2 regions of the Streptomyces sp. NPDC037054 genome follow, and region 2 is predicted to be linked to the other one. Evidence: riboswitches for the same ligand, from Rfam matches in the RefSeq annotation. Region 2 holds a riboswitch; the other holds the start of a gene.

Region 1 (4,405 bases), on a different contig from region 2:
GCTGACCGAACTCCGGCCAGGTGACCGGCTCCATCTCCGTGGTCGCGTTGAGCTTCATCGTGCAGGAGCCCAGCGGGATCATGCCGCGGTCGAGCGCGTAGTCGCGGTCGGCGAGCCGACGCAGGTAGCGCAGCATCGCGGTCTCGGAGCGGTGCTGGTGGAACACCGGGTGCGTGAGGAAGTCGTCGGTGCGCAGCAGCGCCTCGGGCAGCGTGTCCTCGGCACTCGCGTCGAGCGCCTCGACGTCGCCGTCGACACCGAACGCGGCCCACACGGCGGCGAGCTGCGCGCGCGTGGTGGTCTCGTCGCAGGCCAGGGAGACGTGGTCGGCGTCGACGAGGTGGAGGTTCACGCCGTTGTCGCGGGCGGCGGCGACGACCTGGGCGGCCCGGCCCTCGACGCGCACGGTGACCGTGTCGAAGTAGGCGCCGTGCACGACCTCGGCGCCGCCCGCCGCGAGCCCCGCGGCGAGGATCGTGGCGTACCGGTGGGTGCGCCGGGCGATGGCCCGCAGGCCCTCGGGGCCGTGGTAGACGGCGTACATGCCGGCCATGACCGCGAGCAGCACCTGGGCGGTGCAGATGTTGCTGGTGGCCTTCTCGCGGCGGATGTGCTGCTCACGGGTCTGCAGCGCCAGGCGGTAGGCCCTGTTGCCGTCGGCGTCGACGGAGACGCCCACGAGGCGGCCGGGCAGGCTGCGCGCCATCTTCTCCTGCACCGCCATGTAGCCGGCGTGCGGTCCGCCGAAGCCCATCGGCACGCCGAAGCGCTGCGTGGTGCCGACGGCGATGTCCGCGCCGAGTTCGCCCGGAGACTTCAGCAGCGTCAGCGCGAGCAGGTCGGCGGCGACGGTGACGAGCGCGCCGAGCTCGTGCGCCTGGTCGATGAGGGGCTTGATGTCGCGTACGGCTCCGGAGGCGCCGGGGTACTGGATCAGGACGCCGTTGATCTCGCGCTCGGCGACCTCGGCGGGGATGCCGTCGCTGAGGTCGGCGACGACGACCTCGACGCCGGTCGGTTCGGCGCGGGTCCGGATCACGGCGACGGTCTGCGGCAGGGCGTCCGCGTCGACCAGGAACAGGCCCTTCTTGTTCTTGCCCAGGCGCCGGGACAGCGCCATCGCCTCGGCGGCGGCGGTGCCCTCGTCGAGCAGGGAGGCACCGGACGTCGGCAGGCCGGTGAGGTCGGCGACCACGGTCTGGAAGTTCAGCAGGGCCTCAAGGCGGCCCTGCGAGATCTCTGGCTGGTAGGGCGTGTACGCCGTGTACCAGGCGGGGTTCTCCATCACGTTCCGCAGGATCACCGGCGGGGTGAACGTGCCGTAGTAGCCGAGCCCGATCATGGAGCCGAGGACCTGGTTGCGGTCGGCGAGCGTGCGCAGCTCGGCGAGCACCTCGGCCTCGGAGCGGGCGCCCGGCAGGTCCAGCGCGTCGGCGTTCTTGATCACGTCCGGCACGGCGGCGGCGGTCAGCTCGTCGAGCGAGCCGTAGCCGACCTGGGCGAGCATCTTGGCCCGCGCCTCGTGGTCGGGGCCGATGTGACGCTGCTCGAAGGGGTGTGCCTGTTCGAGCTCGGAGAGCGGAATGCGATGGGCGGTCATTGCGGAGGCCTCCTGGTCTGACGCGACCTTCGAGGGGCACCACGGCGCGGGTACCCGGACGGCCTCCCCCTCTGTCATCTCAACCTGAGAGCTTCACCGGGCGGCCCGAGAGCGCCCGGCTTTCACCGTCGGTGAGAGCGGAAGCCGTCGACACCCGCCCTGCTTTCCAGAGTGACCTCGTCCGTGCGGTACGTGGGCCTGAGAGATTCCGGGGAGGATTTGCTCCTTCGGCGCCTCCTGTGGAGCTCGGAGGACTCTCCCGCACGGGGTCAGCAGCCTTTGTCAGCCTACCAGCGAGGTCAACGGTCGGGCCTTCGAGTGGCCGCTGACCTGAATGTGCTCTTTTGTAGTGCTGACGGAGGAGTTGCGACCAAAGTGGAGGGCCCGTGCAGACCGACATCGATCCGCGCAATCTGATCGGCCGCAAGGCGTTCGACCGCAACGGCACCAAGATCGGCACCGTCGACGAGATCTACCTGGACGACGCGACCGGTGAACCCGAGTGGGCGGCCATACGCACGGGCCTGTTCGGCAGGGACGCGTTCGTTCCGCTGGAGCCCAGCGAGCTGGTCGAGGGCACCCTGCGCGTGCCGTTCGACCGTGCCCTGATCAAGGACGCCCCGGACTTCGGCGTCGGCCGCCACCTCTCGCCCGAGCAGGAACTCCAGCTCTACCACCACTACGGCCTCGACGCCGCCGCCCCGCCGCCCGTCCCGGACCGCGACTTCGGCAAGCTGGCCGGCACCGACGACGCCTGACACCCGGCGAGGCGCCCTTCAGCCCGTGCCCCCGCTCCCGGCCGTGCCCTCGGCGGCGGCGGTGTCGACCCCGGACGCGCCCCCGACGGTCCCGGCCCCCGCGGTCCCGGCGTCGCCCCCGACGGTCCCGGCCTCCGCGCCCCCGGCGCTCCCGGCCTCGCTCCCCGCGGACCCCGACGCGCCCCCGGCGGTCGCGGCGTCGCCGGGTCTTCGCGCGACCAAAGGGAGCGGCTCGGCCGGTTCCAGGTCGGGGTCGTCGGTGCGGAAGGTACGCACCCGCCCGGGCTCCGAGTCGGGCGTCTCGAACCGCACGGTGACCCGCCCGAGCCCGCTGCCCTGCACCCACCCGTGCCCGTACGCCGCGTGCCGCACGTCGTGTCCGGCGGGCCAGCGCCGCTCGGCGGGTGCCCGCCGCTCCTCGGCGGGCCCTTCGTCGTCGCGGTCCTCGTCGGGCAGCTCGGCGTGCTCCCCGGCCGCCTGCGCGAACAGGTCCTCCTGCGTGTAGTCGGCGAGGCCGCTGACCCCGACGCCGAGCAGCCTGACGCCGCCCGTGGTGTCCACGGACTCCAGCAGCCGGGCGGCGGCCTCCCGCACCACCGCCGGGTCGTCGGTGGGCCCGCGCAGCGTCTCCGAGCGCGTCAGCGTCGAGAAGTCGTACCGCCGCACCTTCAGCACGATCGTCCGCCCCGACAGCCCCGCCCCGCGCAGCCGCCGCACGCACCGGTCGGCCAGCCGCTGCACCTCGAGACCGACCCGCGTCCGGTCGTGGATGTCCACGTCGTAGGTGTCCTCCACCGACACCGACTTGGTCTCCCGCTCGGCCACCACGGGCCGCTCGTCGTGCGCCAGCGCCATCGCGTACAGCGCGTGCCCGTGCGCCTTGCCCAGCAGCCGTACGAGCTCGTCCTCGCCCGCCTCGGCGAGTTCGTCCACGGTGTGGATGCCGGCCCGCCGCAGGTGGTCGCCGGTCGCCGGCCCCACGCCGGGCAGCGTCCGCACCGACAGCGGGGCGAGCAGGGCCCGCTCGGTGCCCGGCTCGATCAGCACCAGCCCGTCCGGCTTGGCCTGCTCGGACGCGATCTTCGCGAGCATCTTGGAGGCGGCGAGGCCCACCGACCCGGTGACGCCGGTGACGGCCCTGATGTCCGCCCGCAGCCGCTCGCCGACCAGTCGCGCCGACCGCTCGTCCCAGGCCGCTCCCCCGGCCTCCAGGTCCACGAACGCCTCGTCCAGGCTCAGCGGCTCCACCAGCGGCGACAGTGCCCGCAGCAGTTCCATGACCTGCTCGCTGATCGTCCGGTACAGACCGAAGCGGGGCACCAGATACGCGGCGTTGGGCGCGAGCCGCCGGGCCTGCGCCATGGGCATCGCCGAGTGCACCCCGAAGACACGCGCCTCGTAGGAGCAGGTGGCGACCACTCCGCGCGGGCCGAGACCGCCCACGATCACGGCCTTCCCCCGCAGGCTCGGCTTGGACGCCTGCTCCACCGAGGCGAAGAAGGCATCCATGTCGAGATGCAGGATCGTGGGCGCGGCTCTCACAGTTCCGATGCTGCCCTACGCCACTGACAACGCCCCGCTCCGACGGGGCGCCGGCTCACACCGCGCGGTTGCGGCGCCGGGCCAGCTCGTCCGCGGGGTTGTGCCCGACGAGGGTCTCGCCGGTGTCGATCCGCTCCCCGTGCAGCTGCGACAGCGCGCTCTCGACGTCCCGCCAGACCACGCCGACGGCGATGCCGAAGATGCCCTGGCCGCCCTGGAGCAGGGCGTGCACCTCGTCGGGCGAGGTGCACTCGTAGACCGTGGCGCCGTCGCTCATCAGCGTCATGCGCTCGAGGTCGCGAAAGCCGCTCTCACGCAGATGGTGGACGGTGGTGCGGATGTTCTGCAGGGACACCCCGGTGTCCAGGAACCGCTTGACGATCTTCAGGACGACGACGTCCCGGAAGCTGTACAGCCGCTGCGTCCCCGACCCGTGCGCGGGCCGCACGCTGGGCTCGACCAGGCCGGTGCGGGCCCAGTAGTCGAGCTGCCGGTAGGTGATGCC
Region 2 (4,405 bases):
GGGGCCCCGTGCGCCTCGCGGTCGTAGAACGGGCGGGCGTTGGCGCGCAGCCACATCGCCACCGGGTCGTGTTCGTCGGACAGCGCGACCGTCGACACCGGCAGGCCCTCCGGGACCGCGCCGATCGACTGCTGCATCATCGCGCGCACCGCGTCCACGGCGGGCGGGCTCGTGTCGTAGACGTCGAGACCGATGGCGAGGTACGGCGCGCCCAGCGCCGGCTGCACCCAGGCGCGGCGCAGCGAGCGGACTGCCGGGGTGCGGTGGGCGTTCTGCGCGATCAGGGCGTAGAACTGCGGGATCTCGATGGCCGGCTCGGACAGCCGCAGGGGTCCGGCGGGCTGCCGGTCCAGGCCGGTGGCGATGCGGCGCAGGTCCAGCCAGGGGATGCCGACGCCGCCGCCCGGGGCGTGCGGGTTGAGCCAGAGGCCGAAGCGCTCCGGGTAGAGCGCGCGGGCCACCTCCAGGCCGTCGACCACCTCGTACGAGCGGTTCCAGCCGCTGGCGGAGAGTTCCTGGGCGGAGGTCACGCAGGGGGCGTAGCCGTGGCCGTCGACCTCCATGTTCCCGTACTGGGCGTCCGGGGAGCCGGCCTGGCCGTGCCACAGCAGCATCCAGATCTGGCCGGACGACGGGGTGGCGAGCGCGCGGAGCAGCGCCTCGTAGGCGTCGTAGCGCCCGGGCGTCACCTGGCGCAGCATGTGCTCGACCTGTCCGGCCGCGGCTGTGCCGCTCGCGCTCACGTTGTGCCCCTTCGGGAAAGTGCCGTCGGTTATGAAACCAGATTAAGTGTGGCGGGGCCGGGGTGGGAGTTCGGTGGCCCGCGCGCCCGTCCTCACGCCTGCCGTTGGTAGAACGGCTTGACCCGCTCGCGCATCCAGTCGCCCACCGGGTCCTGGGCCACGTCCAGGAGGACGAGGTTGACCGGCCACTTGACCGGGGAGGTACCGAGGGCGCGGCCGAGGGCGTCCATCGGCAGGGCTCTCAGGTCGCCCTCCCACTGGGAGAGTTCGACGCCGACGAACATGACGGGGTCGGCCGTCTCGATCGCGGCGAGGCAGCGGCGGGCCGTGCGGACCACGCCGATGCCCTCGAACTCGGTGGCGGCGGCGGACAGGAAGCCGACCGGGTCGTCCTGCCAGTCGGGCTCGAACAGGCGGACCCGGCCGCCGCTCGCGGGCCCGTCCAGCGGGGTGCGCCCGGCGCGGCACAACTCGGCGACGGCGGGCGGCGGCAGGGGTATGCCGACCACTCCGCCGGGGTTGACGGCGATGCCGGCCTGCGGGGGCAGGCCGCGCGCGAACTCCACGGCGGGCGCGATGGCGTACGACATGTGGGCGCCGACGACCTGGCGGAACTGTTCCTCGGAGCTGAACACCGGCACGTAGGCCTGGCCCTCGATCTCCAGTGTGGGCAGGTCCAGCGGGCCGCTGTGCGGGCCGCCGCCCGGCAGCGGCACCCAGACGAAGCTGCGGCCGAGCACCTCGACGATCCGGCCGCCGGCCGAGGGGACGCCGAGGGAGGCGGAGAGCACCTCCTCCAGTTCGTTGCCGGGCCATCCACCGTGCGGGTGGGGGTGCGCCTGCGCCGGGAAGTCCGCGGAGAATTCCGCCGGGAAGTCCATCTGCCTACCGCCTGACTGGTGCCACTGCTGTGGCTGAAAAGGCTAACGGGTGCCGGGCGCGGTCCGGTCAGCCCGTGAAGCCGATCCTGCGCAGCGCGTTCGCCGCGTCCCGGTCGACGAGGACCGCCGAGCCGCAGCCGGCCGGCAGGTCGCCCTCGGCGACCGCGCGCAGCAGCCGGTTCGTGGCCGAGCGGTGCCTGCGGAACGCGTAGCGGGAGACGCCCCGGCCGCGGTCGCGCTGGCCGGCCAGCGCCTCCTGCGGCGTCACGTCGAGCAGCAGCAGGTGCAGTTTGCCGCCCCGGCGGCGGGCCTCGCGGGCCAGCCAGCCGCGCACCCAGGCCTGGGTGCCGCAGTCGTGCACGACGACGCCCTCGCCGGAGCGCAGCGCGCGCCGCAGCCCGGCGTAGTGCGCGAGGCGGACCAGCGGGCGGTAGACGGCGTACGGCAGGAAGCCGGGCACACGCCGGTCCCAGCGGTCGCGGGTGTCCTGGGAGTCGACGCGTCTGCCGGGCACGGCGCGTCGCATCAGCGTGGACTTGCCGCTGCCGGGCAGGCCGGTGACGACGACGAGGTCGCGTGGTCCGAAGAGGAGGGCGCGCGGGCTGTGTCCGCCGCGGTCGCGCAGGTCGCGGACGACGGGGGCGGGCTGCGGGCCGCAGGCTCCCCGGGCCCGGGCCGGGACAGTGGCCTGCTTGGGCAGCGTGAGGCCCGAGGTCGTGGCGTACGCCGTGGTCCTGTTCACCGTGATCGTCCCCCCTGGGGTCGGGTACGGAGTCCCGTTCCCGCCGAGTGTAAAGAGAAGGTAATGCAGACCGTCCCGCTTTTTCGTTCGCTTACTGCCACAAGACGGTGACAAGTACGCCCTGTCGGCGAGTCGGCCGGGCGTGCAATGATGTGGCCGCCAACTGCATACCGGCCGCTTGAATCCGCGCGGGAGAGTCCCCGGCACTGTCCGGGGCGCCGAAGGAGCAAGTCCCTCCCTTGAATCTCTCAGGCCCCGTTACCGCGCGGGCGAGGCACATCTGAAAAGCGGGCCGCTGTGTCAGTGGCTCCACCCAAGGTGCAAGCCATTGCCCATCCCTTTCCCGGGCTGGTCATGGCGAACCTCTCAGGTTCCGATGACAGATGGGGAGGACCGACCTCGCCTGTCATGCCCTTGGAGACGACCGTCCGATGAGCAGTAACGAACCCCGCCGTACCGCGCTCGACGCCCTGCACCGCTCGCTCGGCGCGACCATGACCGACTTCGCCGGCTGGGACATGCCCCTGCGCTACGGCTCCGAGCGCGACGAGCACGTCGCCGTGCGCACCCGGGCCGGCCTGTTCGACCTCTCGCACATGGGCGAGATCACCGTCACCGGCGCCGAGGCCGCCGCGCTCCTGAACTACGCCCTCGTCGGCAACATCGCCTCCGTCGGCGTCGGCCGCGCCCGCTACACCATGATCTGCCGGGCCGACGGCGGCATCCTCGACGACCTGATCGTGTACCGGCTCGCCCAGACCGAGTACATGGTGGTCGCGAACGCCTCCAACGCCCAGGTCGTGCTGGACGCGCTCGTGGAGCGTTCGGCCGGCTTCGACGCGGAGGTGCGCGACGACCGGGACGCGTACGCGCTGCTCGCCGTACAGGGCCCCGAGTCGCCGGGGATCCTCGCCTCGCTGACGGACGCCGACCTGGACGGCCTGAAGTACTACGCCGGTCTGCCCGGCACCGTCGCGGGCGTCCCGGCGCTGATCGCGCGCACCGGCTACACCGGCGAGGACGGCTTCGAGCTGTTCGTGAAGCCGGAGCACGCCGTGGAGCTGTGGCAGGCGCTGACCAAGGCCGGCGAGAGCGCCGGTCTGGTGCCCTGCGGCCTGTCCTGCCGTGACACGCTGCGCCTTGAGGCGGGCATGCCGCTGTACGGGCACGAGCTGACGACGGAGCTGACGCCGTTCGACGCCGGGCTCGGCCGCGTCGTGAAGTTCGAGAAGGAGGGCGACTTCGTGGGCCGCGAGGCGCTCGCCGAGGCCGCCTCCCGCGCCCAGGAGAACCCGCCGCGGGTCCTGGTCGGCCTGGTCGCCGAGGGCCGCCGCGTCCCGCGCGCCGGGTACTCCGTGGTCGCCGGCGGCGAGGTGATCGGCGAGGTCACGTCCGGCGCCCCGTCGCCCACGCTGGGCAAGCCGATCGCGATGGCGTACGTCGACGCGGCGCACGCGGCGCCGGGCACGCCCGGGGTCGGCGTGGACATCCGGGGCAGCCACGAGCCGTACGAGGTCGTGGCGCTGCCGTTCTACAAGCGCCAGAAGTAGACACTTTTCAGCGCGGCCTACGCTGGTCACGGCGTGACGCCGCGCACGTTTCCGCTGTTCAACAGCGCTCTGAGCAGTACCTCATTCACCAGCACTCCCTCGCGTACAGGAGAATTCAGGCCATGAGCAACCCCCAGCAGCTGCGCTACAGCAAGGAGCACGAGTGGCTGTCGGCCGCCGAGGACGGCGTCTCGACGGTCGGCATCACGGAGCACGCGGCGAACGCGCTCGGCGACGTCGTCTTCGTCCAGCTCCCGGAGGTCGGTGCCACCGTGACCGCGGGCGAGTCCTGCGGCGAGCTGGAGTCGACGAAGTCGGTCTCCGACCTGTACTCCCCCGTCTCCGGTGAGATCACCGAGGTCAACGAGGACGTCGTCAACGACCCGTCGCTGGTGAACTCCGCGCCCTTCGAGGGCGGCTGGCTGTTCAAGGTGCGTGTCACCCAGGAGCCCGGCGACCTGCTCTCCGCCGACGAGTACACCGCCTACT

Evidence for each region. Region 2 has a riboswitch for glycine ahead of gcvT (glycine cleavage system aminomethyltransferase GcvT). Riboswitches for the same ligand answer to the same signal wherever they lie in the genome.
Region 1: it holds a riboswitch for glycine, as region 2 does, so the genes downstream of both, gcvP (aminomethyl-transferring glycine dehydrogenase) here and gcvT (glycine cleavage system aminomethyltransferase GcvT) in region 2, are expected to answer to the same signal.

What each region holds. Positions count from the first base shown of each region.
Region 1 is NZ_JBVJSJ010000015.1:192,281-196,685, forward strand. It holds gene gcvP (aminomethyl-transferring glycine dehydrogenase) at 1-1,600, opposite strand, end outside; glycine riboswitch at 1,777-1,872, opposite strand; gene ACZ7D7_RS30300 (PRC-barrel domain-containing protein) at 1,987-2,358, shown strand; gene ACZ7D7_RS30305 (DNA polymerase IV) at 2,377-3,900, opposite strand; gene ACZ7D7_RS30310 (MerR family transcriptional regulator) at 3,956-4,405, opposite strand, start outside.
Region 2 is NZ_JBVJSJ010000013.1:256,076-260,480, forward strand. It holds gene ACZ7D7_RS28175 (enhanced serine sensitivity protein SseB C-terminal domain-containing protein) at 1-743, opposite strand, end outside; gene ACZ7D7_RS28180 (enhanced serine sensitivity protein SseB) at 836-1,624, opposite strand; gene ACZ7D7_RS28185 (AAA family ATPase) at 1,692-2,366, opposite strand; glycine riboswitch at 2,546-2,640, shown strand; glycine riboswitch at 2,641-2,759, shown strand; gene gcvT (glycine cleavage system aminomethyltransferase GcvT) at 2,798-3,916, shown strand; gene gcvH (glycine cleavage system protein GcvH) at 4,039-4,405, shown strand, end outside.